DNA from 3 places in the Spirosoma lituiforme genome. Region 1 is predicted to be linked to each of the others. Evidence: riboswitches for the same ligand, from Rfam matches in the RefSeq annotation. Region 1 holds a riboswitch; each other region holds the start of a gene.

What was found. A riboswitch is a leader RNA that binds a small molecule or an ion and turns the genes downstream of it on or off. The one in region 1 is predicted to bind cobalamin.
Region 2: another riboswitch for cobalamin. It lies ahead of ACYU87_RS14010 (TonB-dependent receptor plug domain-containing protein); the one in region 1 lies ahead of ACYU87_RS11915 (hypothetical protein).
Region 3: another riboswitch for cobalamin. It lies ahead of metE (5-methyltetrahydropteroyltriglutamate--homocysteine S-methyltransferase); the one in region 1 lies ahead of ACYU87_RS11915 (hypothetical protein).

The regions. Positions count from the first base shown of each region.
Region 1 is NZ_BAAHBO010000002.1:848,802-854,227, reverse strand. Features, by position in the region: gene ACYU87_RS11925 (hypothetical protein) at 1-304, shown strand, start outside; gene ACYU87_RS11920 (TonB-dependent receptor) at 448-2,655, opposite strand; gene ACYU87_RS11915 (hypothetical protein) at 2,666-3,361, opposite strand; cobalamin riboswitch at 3,429-3,617, opposite strand; cobalamin riboswitch at 3,665-3,904, shown strand; gene ACYU87_RS11910 (cobyrinate a,c-diamide synthase) at 4,135-5,426, shown strand, end outside.
Region 2 is NZ_BAAHBO010000003.1:405,821-411,246, reverse strand. Features, by position in the region: gene ACYU87_RS14015 (YncE family protein) at 1-929, opposite strand, end outside; gene ACYU87_RS14010 (TonB-dependent receptor plug domain-containing protein) at 926-2,875, opposite strand; cobalamin riboswitch at 2,965-3,174, opposite strand; gene ACYU87_RS14005 (M16 family metallopeptidase) at 3,232-4,608, opposite strand; gene ACYU87_RS14000 (M16 family metallopeptidase) at 4,687-5,426, opposite strand, start outside.
Region 3 is NZ_BAAHBO010000001.1:902,880-908,305, reverse strand. Features, by position in the region: gene ACYU87_RS03920 (PAS domain-containing sensor histidine kinase) at 1-449, shown strand, start outside; gene ACYU87_RS03915 (response regulator) at 453-845, shown strand; gene ACYU87_RS03910 (hypothetical protein) at 987-1,340, opposite strand; gene metE (5-methyltetrahydropteroyltriglutamate--homocysteine S-methyltransferase) at 1,409-3,736, opposite strand; cobalamin riboswitch at 3,894-4,123, opposite strand; gene ACYU87_RS03900 (YdeI/OmpD-associated family protein) at 4,207-4,794, opposite strand; gene ACYU87_RS03895 (hypothetical protein) at 4,849-5,426, opposite strand, start outside.

The DNA of each region.
Region 1 (5,426 bases):
CGGGTATCGGTTTGGGAATCGACTCAACACGTCGGCTTCCTTTTTCTATTCAGGCGCTTTGGGAAGCTGGTCTGTTATGCCCAATGCCGGTGTTTTTCTCGAACAGGCAGGTCATGATGTGCGAGCGGGTGTCACTAACAGGCAAACGGGTGGCTATGCCGCTTATCTGAACGTGGGTACGGAACTGTATCTGAGCAAATTATCGGTTGGGGTAAGTTACCGGCGTCCGGTATCCCAGTATTTATCAGACGGCGAACTACAGGCGAATGCGCAGCTGACAACGCATATCACCTTTTTGTTCTGATCTGATTCGCGGGGTAACACCGAAAAGCGTCAATAACAAGTATCCCCGGCTAATGAAAACAAAGCTTTCATCAGCCGGGGATACCCCTATTTTCGGCTGGTCTCACCGGTTACCGTACTACCTGACTGTTTGACGGATTTACTTTAGAAGGAAAAACTATATTTCAGAAAAGCCGACCGACCGGGCAGGTTATAGCCGCGTTTCTCATAATAATTTTCGTCGGTAAGGTTGGTAATCTGAAGGCCAAGCGTGTGTTGTCTGGCTAACGTTACCGACGTACTGAAGTCCAACACCAGGTATTCGGGATACACAATCTCCGGGTTGGCGGCATCGGTAAAGTCCGTGTCTTTCCGGTGCCCCACATACCGCCCGAGCAAACGCATCCGGAAGCCCCTGAACGAATCGTAATCAACGCCCGCGTTCAGATTCATGTTCGCTACATTCATAATATCCCGTTCGGTGGTTGCGCCGTCCGTGCCGACCAGGGTTTCCGTATACCGAATCATCGACGTAGCATTGGCAAACAGACGCAACGAATGGCGATACGCTGCCAGGGCTCCCAAATCATAGGCAACCTCCGTCTCGATTCCGTCCATTGCTGAGTTCGCTGCGTTGACGTACGTTCCCCGCGCCACAATCACGTCGCCGTTGTCCTGCTTTTCATTCACCTGCGTAACCAGCCGGGCAATACGGTCTTTCACGTTCGTGTTGAAGTACGTAATGCTTGCACTAAACCCAGCTTTGGGTCGGCTAAAAGCAACGCCCATATCGTAGCTAAGGCTGTTTTCATTCATTAGGTTGGGGTTGCCGGTTGTTACGGTGATTCTCCCCGCCGATGTGCGGGTCTGCGAGTAACCGGCTACGTTGTAGGCATCCGGCGTAACGAAGGCGCGTCCCACCGTTCCGTTCAGGCGCAAGCCAGGCGCAAGCCGGACAATGGCACCCAGGCTGGGACTAACAAAGGGGTTAGTCTTTTTTCCCGCTTTAAAGGTTGTCAGCAGGGGCGTTTCCTGCACGTCGAACGTAATATTGTCGTAGCGGATACCGGGTTGCAGCGTCAGTCGTTCCCCGGCTACAGTCAGCAGGCCCTGGGCATAGAACGCCGACGAACGAAGGGCGTAGTTGGGTTGAGTAGGGGCTCTCTCAGTAACGGCGTCGCTCCAGCTCCGCGATCGGGTACTGGCGTTCAGGTAGTCGTAGCCAAGTATCAGTCGGTGACGCCCCAGTTGCCAGCTGTCGTTGAGCTGAACACCCTGCCAGCGGTTGCCGGTGCTTGATGACTGAAAGGGCGTGATCGGTAACCCGGCGGCATTGATGGTTTTTACGAAGCTGTTTTCCTCGGACGTAAACAGCCGTACCATGGCTTTATGCTGACCCAACTGACCACTCAGCGCGGCTTCACCCGCCTGCCGGTCGGCATCTTTCAAGCCCGCCTGCGTGGTCCCGTACGTAATATCACCAGGCGATTCAACGTCGTTGGCAATGAATTTCTCTCCCCGAACATCAATCCGCCAGTTACTACTGAGTTGATAACCCACGCGCAAAGAGCCCGAATAATACGTCAGTTTCGTGTTTGGCCGGGTCAGTCCATCGTCTTTTTGGTCGTCTACTGTCTCCGCGGGCTTGTTGCTGTAGTTCTTGACGGCCTGATCACCGGCCAGTTTATCCCGGAAGAAATTTCCATTCCCCAGTTTGTAATCGGCAGCGCGCCTGAAATAGCTCAGGGAGGCATCGAAATCCAGGCGCTTGGTCAGATTGCCACCTACATTTCCGCCACCCTGATACGTTTGAAACGAGCCATATTCGGCAAAAGCATTGCCCCGTATTTTTCCTTTCGACCGGCGGGTAATGATGTTGATTACCCCGCCCATTGCCTGCGAACCATAGAGTGCCGAAGCAGGACCTTTCAGCACCTCGACCCGCTCTGCGTTGTTGAGCCCTATGGTCGAGAGATTTGTTGCCCCCGCCGGACGGCCATCGATGAGCAGCAGCGTACGCTGATTAAGCCCTGAAAACTGGGGTCGGAACCCCCGGATGCCCACGCCCGATGACAGGCTGGGGTATTGAATGACATTGACTGCCGCTAGTTTTTTGACAATATCGGTCACATCGAAGGCTTGAGTTTGCTCAATATCCCGTCGGGTGATGATGTTGATTTGTTGAGGAATTTTGTCGCGTTGTACTTCGGACCGGGTCGCCGTGACGACAACGGGGTCGAGGGAGTGCTCCCGAATCGAATCGGCCGTTGTTACCTGCGCGTAGGCCCCTGTCGCGTAACTGAATAAACTTGTGCAAAGGGTAACCGATAACAGGTTGCGCAGCCGGGGAGCTGGGTAAAAAAATGTGTTCACAGAACGGGGGTTATAAGTAAAATTGAAAACTTTCGACGAGCGTATACAGACCGATGGCGATGGAAAAAGCGCCCACCAGGTAATTGATTAGCTTTAGGGTAGCCTGCCACCGGGCAACTACCTTATTCAGCGAAAAAGCAAGAAAACAGCCGTAAATCGTCATGGCGACAATGATGCCCAGACTTTGCAGGATGATGATGCCAACGGCCGTCTGCGCATCGCGGGCCGCCAGCGTAAGGGCAACGGTGCAGGCACCACCGGTTCCCGCCAGTCCGTGAACCATACCAACCCAAAACGAACGACTCACCGTTGCCGGCTGGCCAGCGTGGGAATGACTGGCGGGTTTCGTGAAATTGCGACGAATGGCTACCACACCCAGCCAGATCATCAGCGGGCCAACGGCGAATTCGACCTGTTCGGCAATGTTGAGCGACAAGGCTGATTTCAGGAGCAGAATGAAACAGGCGAACAGGATCAAGGTAAAGGAATGCCCTAATGCCCAGTGTGATGATCGCCAGATGACGTGCCCTAGCTGCTGCCGGTAGGTTTTGTTTTTCTCCGACGCCAGCACCGAAACGGCCGCCATGTGGTCAGGTTCGAACGAGTGTTGAACACCCAGTAGTAAAGAGTCCAGTAGAAGTGGATTGATCATGCCGTTTTCGCAGTCGGATTGAACCTGTTGATAGGTTCGCTGACGGAAATGCACACGAAAAGCGGAGTCGCCTGGGTTGCGACTGCAGAACTTCCCGTTGCTTTTATTCCCGAAAGCAAACCGAATAAGTGATCAATAGGCAGGTCTTCTGGCTCGTTCTGTTCTGACGCCTTCCCATTTCAGTGAAACAGTGGCACGGATGTCAAAACCCTTCTATGAACTTACAGCAGCGGGTACTGCTCCGGATTTGCACCGGATTCCCTTTTAAGCACATCGATGACCGATGTGCACCAATTGACGGCCGCAAAAGTACTGGGTTTTATCGTATGTTTGTGTGTTGGTACGTTTTTACCGTTTATTTCTCCAACAGAAAAAGGCTCACGCCCCGGCGTGATTAATAGGGAATCGTGTGTATAAATCACGAACTGTCGCGCAACTGTGAGTAACGCCCAAAGTTGCTGCCCGGTCGATCCGCCAACGCGGAGGAATCGATCCGCATGTCCACTGGATTCGTTGTCGGGTTTACCACGACGACGACCTGGGAAGGACGGCAGCAATGTTACAAGTCAGGAGACCTGCCTTTTTTTGCTGACAATGCTTTCGCGGGTTGAAGCATGGTCAAGTTTGGCGTAGTATATCCGTCCGAGTCATACAAGGCCGGAATGGGTCTGTGTTTCTGGTTGCCAGAGCACCCGCCACAACTTGTATCTTCTTCTCTACTCGTTTGCCTGTGAAGTACGGCCAGGAACGCTCAATCCACTGGAGTCACCCGAGGAGACAAACTACCAGACCAAAAAAATAAGCTGACTTCATTAAGCCGAACGCCAATGGCCATCGCTACCCATGCCGCTCATTTCCTGCTGGCGGCCCCGTCCAGCGGGTCCGGCAAAACCACGCTGACCCTTGGGCTTCTGCGAGCCCTGAAAAACCGGGCGCTGAACGTGCAGCCGTTCAAGTGTGGGCCAGACTACATCGATACGCTGCACCACCGCCAGGCCGCCGGTAAACCCAGCATCAACCTGGATTTATTCATGGCGTCCGAACAACACGCGCTGGAATCGTACCGGCGCTACGCTGGTCAGGCCGATGTGGCGGTGACGGAGGGGGTCATGGGGCTCTTCGATGGGGCCGACAAAATGCAGGGGAGCAGTGCCGCTATTGCCGACGTGCTGGGCATTCCGGTCGTGCTGATCATCAACGCCAAAGCAATGGCCTATTCGGTTGCGCCATTGCTGTACGGCTTCAAGCATTTCTACAAAGGGATCAGGCTGGTCGGGGCCATATTTAACTTCGTCAGTACGCCATCGCATTACCGGTTCCTGGCCGATGCCTGTGCCGATGTTGGTGTTGAAGCACTGGGCTATTTACCCCCGAATCCGGCATTTGCCATTCCGTCGCGACACCTGGGCCTTCATATTTCGGCAGAAACGGATTACGAAGCCATTATCGACGCCATCGCGACGGCCATTCCACAGACGATCGATGTTGACCGGCTGCTGGACATCACCCGCATCGAAACGCCATTGCTGGCGTCTGGTTCTGAATCTGTTTCCGGGTCTACAGCCTCAACGCTTCGCATAGCCGTTGCCCGTGATGACGCGTTTGCGTTTACGTATCAGCAGAACATCGATGTACTGGCTCGTTTAGGGGCCGTTACGTTTTTCAGCCCATTACAGGACCGAACAATTCCCGATACTGATTTTCTGTACCTACCGGGTGGGTATCCAGAGCTTTATGCCGAAACCCTCAGCCAGAATACATCCATGCTCGACAGCATTCGGGCGTATTGTCAGGCTGGCGGACTGACGTACGCTGAATGTGGGGGGCTGATGTACCTGGGTCAGGCGATCCAGACAAATACGGGTACGTCGTTTCCCATGGCTGGTGTACTGGACACAAGTACCTCCATGCTTTCGCCGACCCTGACGCTGGGGTACCGCCGGATCGACTGGGACGGTATGACGCTCAAAGGGCACGAGTTTCATTACTCAACGCTGAATGAGCACAGTACGCCCCAATCCATCGCAACGATCACGAATGCCAGAGGCCTACCCGTCGACACGAAGGTGTATCGGGTAGACAATACGTTTGCTTCGTATGTACACCTCTATTGGGGGAA
Region 2 (5,426 bases), on a different contig from region 1:
ATGCGATTGGTTTGCGGATCAACACCAAGGGAATTGAACGAGCGGGCGATAACCTGACTGCCTGATGCTGTTGTGGCATCGATACCGATCCGGTATGTTCTGCCGCTCAAGGTGTAATAAAACGTCCGCTTGTCGGGGCTGATTGTAACGGAGCCGGGTGCTGCAGCAAACGTCAGTCGCTTGGCAACTGTCCGATCCGAGGGGTTAAACTGAACGAGATCGTTACCGGCCTGTATCCATAGCTTTCCGTTGGCATCCAGTGCAATAGGTTCGGGTGTCGAGCCAAAAGCAATACGTTGCTTTTCTGTATCCGTATTCAGATCAATGATCAACAGCGTCTGGTTACCACTGTAGGCGTTACTTCCCACAAACGCTTCGGTACCGGCAACGACCATTTTTTCGACACCTTTAACAGCCGGAATTTTCTTGACGAGTGTACCTGTGTTCAGATCCACGACAGCAACATAACCGGGATCTTTGTAGAATGCGTTACCGGAGCCGGAAATGTCCCAACAACTGACATAAGCCTTATTCGGGCCTGCCGAAATAACCTGACGTGGATTTTCAATGTCTGGTGTTTTCAGCGTAGTACGTGATTTAAACGTCCCTGTATCAACGATTTCAACCTTATCTTGATTGGGTGCTGTGTTATCAATCAAAATTAATCCTTTACCATTTACTTCCGTATAACCCTCTACTAAACCACTAGGCAAAAAAGATGGGTTAGCTGCCTGCAAAATATTAGTAGCGACCGTATTGCCAGTGCGTGACAAAAAGGAAATTGTCCCGTTGTTATCAGAGAAATTTCCTTCATTTATGATAAGCACGCCCGACTCATAGGGCGTTGGTTCAGGGTCGGAGGTTTTACAGTTCCAGACGCTTAAGGCCAGCAAGCTGAGGGCAAGACCTTTTGTTACTTGGTACTTCATGATTTAGTAGATGGAAAATTGATAATCAAATTAAGCGCCCAGTTCCGCCCGGGCAATGCATTGCGCTTGACACTGAAGGAAAGGGCATCAAATACATTGTTGACCTGCCCCTGTAACCGAACAGGTACCGGACCGATTTTGGTCGTGGTCTCGAGAATAACATTCGTTAGGGCAACACCCTTAAAAAACTGGCTATTGTCGAAGGTGATGTACCGGCGTGAAGTAGCCTGCGTTTGGATGGATAGCCGTGTCTGACCACGTTGCACATAAGCATTGAGCGTTTCGGTATGGATGGGCACGTAGACCAGCTGTTTCCCGATCACATCCGCTGAATACGTGTCATACACCCGCTCCTGCGATGAGCGCGTCAGCGCATAGCCTACCCGTAAACTCGCCCGCCAGCCGTTATGAGCATAAGCCAGGGAAGTAATCAATTCGCCACCCCGAGCCACAACCAGCTGCAAATTCTCGACGTGATAATTGGTCGCCGGATTCCAGTATGTCCAGTTGTCTACCCGGTTGCGATACACCGTTGCTTCGGTCGTCAGTTGGAGGTGTTCGTTGAAAACGAGGCTGGACGCGAGTCCGGCTTCAAGATTAAATCCGCTTTCGGGCAACAGATTGGGATTGCCCAGGTCAGCCCAGTAGCGTTCGTTAAGCGTTGGTACCCGGTAGCTTCGGCTTACGGATCCTTTAGCCGTTAAACCAAAGGCCGGGCGCTGCACAATTCGGAATTCAGCGCCGAGTGATGGCGTGATGGGTGGATTAAATCGGGTAACAAACGCCTGCCGTACATTAGCCGATACCAGCCAGCGTATAGTCTGCAGGCGAAACAGCGCATACAGATCGCCCCGATTTTCGTTAATTAATGTACTTACGTAGCCATCTGTCCGGGTATTGTAATGGGACCACTCACCACCGACGCGAAGGCTCAGCGATCGACTGGCTTTGGCGGGAATCAGCGTAAACTCCCGCTCGACACGGCTGATAAAACGGTCGGTCTGGGTATGGCTGGGCGAAGCAAAATTTCCCTTGGCGTAGTCCAGAACGTCATGAATCCAGCCAAGACGAAGGGTTAACTGGTTGGTTTCGTAGGTCGTTAGGAAGCGTGCCGATTGGGTGCGGGTGCGTTCACGGGCAATGGTATCCTGAGGAGCCAGAACCAGATCGTTGTCCGTTAGCCAGACATTGACGGATACCTGCCGACCACTCTTGTGCATAAAGTACAAATCCTGAACGAGACCCCGTTGCGCGGTCGTTGACTGTTCCAGAAAGTAATTCCGGCGTTCGGTCGATGGGTACGCGTTATTGAACTGGTTTCGATAAGCAAACGTCTTGCCTGATACGTTCCAGGCGTTACCCAGTCCTGCGCTATAGCGGGCGCCCAGTTGAGTCTGGTTGTTCTGAAAGCTAGCCAATTGATGGCCAAATGTTATGCGTATGCCCGGCTGCCAGACAGGGCTGCTTCCCAATAAGATACTGCCGCCCACCGCATCCGAACCCACAACGCTGGCCGACGAACCATATTGAACCGCCAACCGGTCGAAACCCGCTACGGGCAGCGTGGAGAAATCAGTCTGGCCAAGATTAGGCTGGTTGATGTTAATGCCATTCCACAGGACAGCCGTGTGGTTGGCCGACGTTCCCCGAAACGATACCGTCGCCAGTTGGCCGGATCCATAACTCTTAAACGCCAACGGCGTAGTCAATGCCAGCAAGTCCGTTAACGAACCAAAGCGAAATTGTAATAGGGTTGCCGAGTCTATACGCTGAAGTTTCTGGCCCGCCAAAAATCGCTCGGGTGCGATAGCCCGTACGGTTACGGCCGATAAGGACACAACAGCAGCCGACCGCGCCGACGAATCGGATTGCGCGGTGCTTTGATGACCAGCCAGTAAGCCGACCAATAGAGCAATAACCCACCAGCGAAGGGTGCTTTGTTTCAACGGTATACTAAGAATGAGTGCTCGAAAACGTCGGACCAACAAATAGCTGGCCCACAGCACGCGATTGGGGCGTTTCCTCCGAACGCCAGAACAACGGATGATTTACGGCAGGTCTCCTGGCTCGTCTCGTCGGGTCTTACCTTCCCACGCTGAAAATCAGCGCAGTGGTCACGTAGATTGAACCGATTTTTTTAAAGACTTACAGTTGCGGGGACAGCATTGGTTTCGCACCAACTTCCCTTTTAAGCCTTGCAAGCTGCCACGAAGCAGCATGAGGCACCGAAAACTCAAGGACAAAGGTAGGGTATTTTTATTTACCAAGTGGGGCGGACAGGATATCCTGTCCGCCCCACTTATTAAAAACCTTCAGCTTTTATTTCTTTCTCGGTAATGGTACCGTACTTTTTCACATTATCCCGAATCGTTTCGGCTTTGCCGATCAGTACAAACTGGAGTTTATCTTTCGGAAAATATTGGTCGATGATCTGGCGTGTTTTGGCGACTGTCAGCCCGTCGACGTTTTTCTGGAAGTTGTTAATGAAGGATTCATCGAACCCAAGGCTGAACATATCAGTCAGCAAATTGGCCAACTCGCTGGCCGACTCATACCTCGGCGGGAAATCAGCTTTAACGTAGTTTTTGGCCGATGACAGTGTTTTTTCGTCGATACCCGTCCGGTGTAAGCTATCGAGAACCTGAATAGCCATATCGATTGCCTGGGTGGTGGTACTAACTTTGGTGAAGGTCGAAACGGCGAACGTGCCACTTTTACGAAACGTACTGAATCGACTGCTTGCCCCATAGGTCAAACCCGAGTTTACTCGCAGAGCGTCATTCAGCCAGGATGTAAAGCGCCCGCCCAGAATTGTATTGACAACCGTGACGGGAATAAAATCGGGGTTATTCTGTGTAATGCCCTTTCCCCCAATCAGGAACGTAGTTTCGCGGGCGTCGTCTTTGTTAACCAGTAACACTCGGCTTTTCTCGAAAGCAACCGTCGGGTCCGTCAGGGCGGGCGACGTCGCTGGCGCTGTTTTCCAGCTACCGAATAAATCAGTAATTCGCTTTTTCATAGCCGCCGTATTGAAATCACCCACAATGGCAATCGCACCCCGATCGGTAGTAAAGTTCTTCTGATAGAACTGCCGGGCATCATTAGCCGAAACCGCTGAAACCGACGCTGGTGTACCCGTAATGGGATTGGCATACGGATGACCTTCGAAGACAAACTTATTGAAGTAGGAGCCGACTACGCCCCTTGGACTTTCTTTTTGCTGGGTCAACTGAAGCAACTGGCGCTGCTTGTACTTATCAAACTCACCCTGGTCGAAGGTAGGCTTCGTCAGTACATCCTGGATGATATTGAACAGTAGATCCTGGTCTTTTACCGCAAACGACGAGGTCAGTTTGGCTACTTCTTTTCCAGCGTAGGTATCCACACTGGCTCCTACGTATTCAATCTTTTCTTCCAGTTGGGCTTTCGTATACTTCGAACTGCCGAACAACAGAGCCTCCGCCGTCATGTTAGCTAAACCATACCGGCTACCATCCTGCACAGCGCCCGCATCGAAAACGGCCGAGACATTGATGAGCGGTACCTCATGTTGCTCCATCAAATAAATCGTCAGACCGTTCCGGAGCTTGAACTTCTGGTAGGGGGGCACCCTGAACGTTTGCGCCAGCGACGCTCCCGTGGCAATAAGGGCAAGGAGTAAGGTAATTATATGTTTCATTGTAAACGTTTCTGGTGATATCAGTGACATAAAGCGTTTATAGGCAACTGCCCATGCCGCCAGGCCATTGCGGTAGAATCAATTGTTTTTGGCAGAATTTACGTTCGGTTCCGGCAAGAGGTAACCAACCGTGCGGTTGCGGCTTGTCAGGTACGTTTTCGCTACTCGCTGAACGTCTTCTTTAGTCACCTTTTCATAAAGCGCCGGGGCTTCGTAGAGCTTTTTGTAATCACCAAAGAACAGTTCATATGTGCCAAGTGAGTTCGCTTTTCCGTTGATCGATTCCATCGTTCGGTAAAACTCCATGAGTTTCTGGTTCTTCAGCTTCTGTAACTCCGCATCAGTAATTCCTTCGTTAATGACCTTGTCGATTTGATACAAGACCGACCGCTCCAGTTGGTCTGCCGAGATACCACTACCGGCAATGGCATAGACGGAGAACAGGCTGGGGTCAAATGACATTTCTACGTTGGTAAATACCCGAGACGCTACCGTTGAGTCCAGCACCAGCGATTTAACCAGCCGCGACGAATTGCCGGAACTCAACACCCCGCTGAGTAAATCCAGCGCATAATAATCGGGGTGACGCGTGGCCGGAACATGGTAGGCAAGCAGAATATTTGGCGTTGCCACATCCTTGTACGTTGTTGCCCGCCGTTCGCCGTTTTGGGGCGGCTCCACCGTACGTAAACTATCCGGTAGTTTCTGGGCCGGAATCGAGCCGATGTACTGCTCCGCCAGTTTTTTTACCTGAGCCGTTGTAACATCGCCCACGACAACCGCTATAGCATTATTTGGCGAATAATAAGTTTTGAAGT
Region 3 (5,426 bases), on a different contig from region 1:
AAAAACCACTACAGCTACGCTACGAGATAGATCGTATCCTGACCACTTTATCCCAGTCGCTCCGACAAGCTCAGGCCCAGGTATATGTTGATGTTAGTGAACATATTGTGGTTCAGTACAATCCAGCTTACCTGGAAAGTGTCTTATTAAATCTGATCAGCAATTGTCTTAAATACAGCCATCCCGATCGGACTCCTGTCATCAGACTGTCGGCTTTTCCGAGCGAAGACGGCATTGTACTGAAAGTAGCGGATAATGGCCAGGGAATTGATCTGAACATGCACGGCCACAAGCTTTTTGGGATGTACAAAACATTTCATGGTAATGCGGATGCTCGTGGTATCGGCTTATTTATCACCAAGAATCAGGTCGAAGCCATGAATGGTCGGATTTCGGTTGAAAGCCAGGTTAATCGGGAAACAACCTTCACCGTAACAATTAAATCATAACCAATGAAAAAACTGAATATTGCCTGCGTAATAGATGATGATAAAATGTATACGCAAATACTGTCAAAGCAATTAAGAGCAATTGACTTTTGCGAGCGTTTATTGATTTTTCACAATGGACTGGACGCATGGAATTATCTCAGGTCTATTATAGCATCACCGGATTTACTGCCAGACGTGATACTGGTCGATCTAAATATGCCCGTGATGGACGGATGGCAATTTCTGGATGAGTTTGTGACTGTTCAGCCCGCTAAGAAAATAAAGATTTATATAGTGAGTTCTTCAATTGATCCGGCAGATCATGCTAGAGCCGCAACGTATAAAGAAGTCTCCCGTTTTTACATCAAGCCCATTACTAAGACAATCTTTGCGGAGATTTTAGCGGCTGCCTGAAATCAGGTAAAACGATACGTCCACCAAACCTAACACTCGTGGTCGGCAAATTGGCCGGCTGGTGGATAGTATACGACCCGTTCAGACCTTCTGCCGAAAGTCATGCCATCGCAACGACTCCCGGCAAAAGGTCTGACCTAGTTAACTGGAAGAAGGGGCATTCAGGTGGGTCGTTTCAATTTCATCAATTAGTTGCCGGACGAACTGCTGCTGGTCAGTCGATAAAGACGCTGCCGATGCACACAGCGAGGCTTTCACCTTCTGCCACTGGCTGGAACCAAGGATAAATAGTTCGGTTGTGAAATCGACCGTTGACGGATTAGTCAGGCTGGTAGACGATGAGCCTGAAGCAACGCGGTTAATGGCAAGGGTGGGGGTCAGGGCCTTCATGAGCTGGGCTGCCAGATCACTGCGAACGTACTGATCCAGCGTGTGCGGAGGTATTCGGCCTTCCGTATCCGCTTTTTTCAAGGTCGTAATCGCTTTGTAATTCATGCTACGGGTGTTGCCTACAAGGAGAAAAACAGTCTTCTGCCGGTTCCCCGGCAGAAGACCGTTGCTAATTACACAGATTCCAGTACAGCCTCACGAACGGTCCGGGCCGCCTGCACCATGTTTTTCAGCGCTTCGGTGGTTTCCGGCCAGCGTCGTGTTTTCAGGCCACAATCGGGATTAACCCATAGATTCCGGGCAGGTAACACGTTCGTGGCTTTCTGAAGCAGATCGACCATTTCGGTTACCGACGGCACCCGTGGGCTATGAATGTCATACACCCCCGGCCCGACTTCATTCGGGTAGGCAAACCGGGCAAACGCGTCCAGCAACTCCATTTGTGATCGGGACGTTTCGATGGTAATTACATCGGCATCCAGATCGGCAATAGCCCCGATGATGTCGTTGAATTCCGCGTAACACATATGGGTATGAATCTGCGTCTGGTCCTGCACACCCGATGCGGCTACCCGAAACGCCATCACGGCCCAGTTCAGATACGTATTCCAGTTTTCCCGACGCAGCGGTAACCCTTCCCGAAGGGCCGGTTCATCAATCTGAATAATACCAATGCCAGCCGCTTCCAGATCCACCACTTCATCGCGAATAGCCAGGGCCAGTTGCAGGCAGGTATCTCTCCGGGGCTGATCATCGCGGACAAAAGACCATTGTAAAATAGTGACAGGGCCCGTAAGCATTCCTTTCACGGGTTTGCTCGTCAGCGACTGGGCAAACTGCGCCCAACGCACGGTCATGGCTTCCGGCCGGTGAACATCACCAAAAATGATGGGTGGTTTCACGCACCGCGACCCGTAACTCTGTACCCAGCCATTTTCGCTGAAGGCAATCCCGTCGAGTAACTCACCGAAATACTCGACCATGTCGTTCCGCTCGAACTCGCCGTGCACCAGCACATCCAGTCCTACTTCTTCCTGCCAGCGAATCGCCTGCTCGGTTTCCGACGTAATAAAGGCTTCGTATTCAGTCAGCGTTTTCTCCCCTTTTTTGAATTTTGCCCGGTTGGCCCGTACCACATCGGTCTGGGGAAATGAACCAATCGTTGTGGTGGGGAAGAGGGGCAGTTTATGCTGGTCACGCTGCAAGGTCTGCCGTTGCGTAAACGTCTGTCCGCGCCGGGCATCCTGCTCACCCAATTGCTGCAGGCGTTGCTGAACGGCTGGTCTATTGACATCGCTCGATTCCCGGCGAGCCTGTATGGCGTTCTGATTACTCGTCAGATAAGCCAGCGCCTGGGAATTGTTCGGGTCCTGGACAAGGGTTGTCAGTGTAGCAACCTCGTCCAGTTTTTGGCGGGCAAACGCCAGCCATTGATTGATTTGCTGGCTTAGTCCTGCCTGCCCGGTTTCAGTCGACAGATCGCAGGGAACGTGTACCAGCGAACAGGAAGGCGAAACAAGGATACGATCGGGACCAATCGCATCGACGGCCTTACGCAGAGTAGCAAGTGATTTATCCAGGTCATTGATCCAGATGTTTCGGCCATCGACCAGGCCCAACGACAGGCGGGTTTTCTGCTGGACGAAATCGGTACTCAGCACATCGGCCAGTTGATTGGGGCAGCGGACCAGATCCAGGTGGATAGCTTCAACGGGTAGGTGAAGAACCGTCGTCAGATTGTCTCCGTAACACTCGAAATACGAGGCCAGTAACAGCTTGAGGTTCGGAAACTGATCGTGGAACTGCCGATAAACCGAGACCAGTATGTTGCGCTGCTGAACCGTCAAATCCAGCGACAGGCAGGGCTCATCGAGCTGAATCCAGTCGGCTCCCTGTGCCTGCAACCGGCTAAGAATCTGTTCATACACGGGCAACAGGCGGTCCAGTAAGTCCAGCTGATCGAAGCCCGTATCTTTTGCTTTCCCCAACAGCAAATACGATACGGGTCCTAACAGGACGGGTTTGGGCACTATACCCAGCGTTTGTTTCGCTTCCTCAAACTCGGTGAAAACCTTCTCGGAAAGCAGTGAGAATGTCTGGTCTGCCGAAAACTCAGGAACGATGTAGTGGTAATTCGTATCGAACCACTTTGTCATTTCCATCGCCTTTAGGTCGAGTCCAGCCTGCTGGTAACCGCGGGCCATCGCAAAATACAGCGGCAGCAGATCCGGGTCTGTGGTGTCGAGGAGGGGCTGAAACCGGTTGGGAATGGCTCCTACCGTCAGGGACATGTCCAGAACCTGGTCATAGAGCGAGAAATCGTTGCAGGGAATCAGCGAAATGCCGGCCTGCTGTTGAGTCAGCCAGTTAGCCTGTCTGAGTTGACGGGCTACCTCCTGAAGCTGTTGGGGGGTAATCGTTTGAGCCCAGCATTGTTCGAGGGCTCGTTTGAGTTCGCGGTGGCTACCGATTCGTGGATAGCCGAGGTTGTGAGCGATCATGTTGTAATTGGAAAAAATGGTTGATCGCGTTCGATGCCGAACTCCATACGCCTACCACATGATCCAGATTTTACACAATACGACAAACAACCCCCAGCCTCGGGGAGAAGCAGGGATGAAGCAGTCAATCGTGATGAAACCCAGTCGCGTGTGGGCGTAATCAGCAAAGCTAAAGGCAAGTCTCCTGGCTTGTGACGGTATTTGCCGTCCTTCTCACCCCATCGTAACCGATACGCCGAAGCGGGCGAACCGGTTGTGGGACAATGGACATCGAGGGCAAACCCTTTTTAATTGTCACTGACAGTAGCAACGTCTGCTCGTGATTCTCACACGATTCCTTTTTCATTTCCTGAAACTCTCAGGAAAACCATTAGCTTGTTTGACGGAAAACAAAGAACGTTGGGACAAAGGAACCGCATTCGGCGCTTAAAAACAAGGAACCGTTCCTTGCCGCGCCCCTAATCGATGACTCATGGCCGTATTTTTTGTCTCAAACCCTGGGCGGCCAATTCGACCAGTTCTCTTATTCGATTCTGTCGGGTCTGCGGCCGTTTTGCCATGACAAGCCGTTGGAGAATGACCCGTTTATCGGACTTGCTCAGGTCGAGGAAATAGCGTTCTGCATTTGGGTTTTCCTGAAAAGCAGCCGCTAAATCCGGAGGAATGACCAGCGCATCGACGTCGTCCAGAATCGTCCAGGAGCCATTCTGTTTGGCAATGTCGATCGCCGTTAAACCGGCCGGGGTCATCAGGCCGTTGTCCATGAGCTGTTTAACTTTCTCCTTGTTGATTTTTGACCAGACGCTCGTCGGTTTCCGTCGGCTGAAAAACTGCCGGTATGTGTGGTCGTCTATGGACTTTGCCAGGCTATCGATCCACCCGAAACAAAGGGCTTCGTCTACGGCTTCGCTCCAGGTCAGGGTGGGGGTGGCTGATTTCTTTTTGTGGTAGACGAGCCAAACCGATTGTTGATCCGCGTGGTGTTCCTGCAACCACGCCCGCCAGTGCGCCCGGTTTGCCGGGCAAAATGTTTCGGTTTCTTTTTCGACGACTTTCATTGGCACAATAGCCCTGTGTTTTACGACTTGTTTCAGTAACAACCATCGGGTGGGTTACGCGCTACTTAATTCAGCCATCAGGGCGAGTAATTGGCTGGCCGTTTGGGCAGACCGGCGGCCCAGTCCGCACGAACAGGCTATATCAACGGCTTGGCCACGGGCGGTTTCGATATTCCTTAAAATCTGGTGATGTTCGGCCAGGGTGCGTTTTTCGTGAACAAAGCCCGCTACGAAGCGCGTATGTCCGGGCAACTGAACAGCGGCCAGGGGGGCATAATATCCTTCATCCGTTGGCGGGGCAACGATTCCTTCGGCCAGTGGATAATGAACATAAACCAGTTGGTGCTGAACCGGCCAGGCCTGAACCAGCCGATTAGAGAACGCCACCATTTTGTCCAGCGTTTTAGGGTGCACCAGTGCTTCGTTATGAAAGTCGCCCAGACAAAGGTGAATGCCAATCTGGGCGCCGGGCGTGATCTTTTTCAGCAGATCCAGAATCGGGCGCAGGGCAAGTCCCATAAGCGGAGTGGGCAGCTTGTAAGCCGCATAAAGTTCGGGAGGTACCTCTATTTGGATGAGCAGGTCATTACCCGCCTGCGCCAGGGCGGCATTCACTTCGCGGGCAATGATGG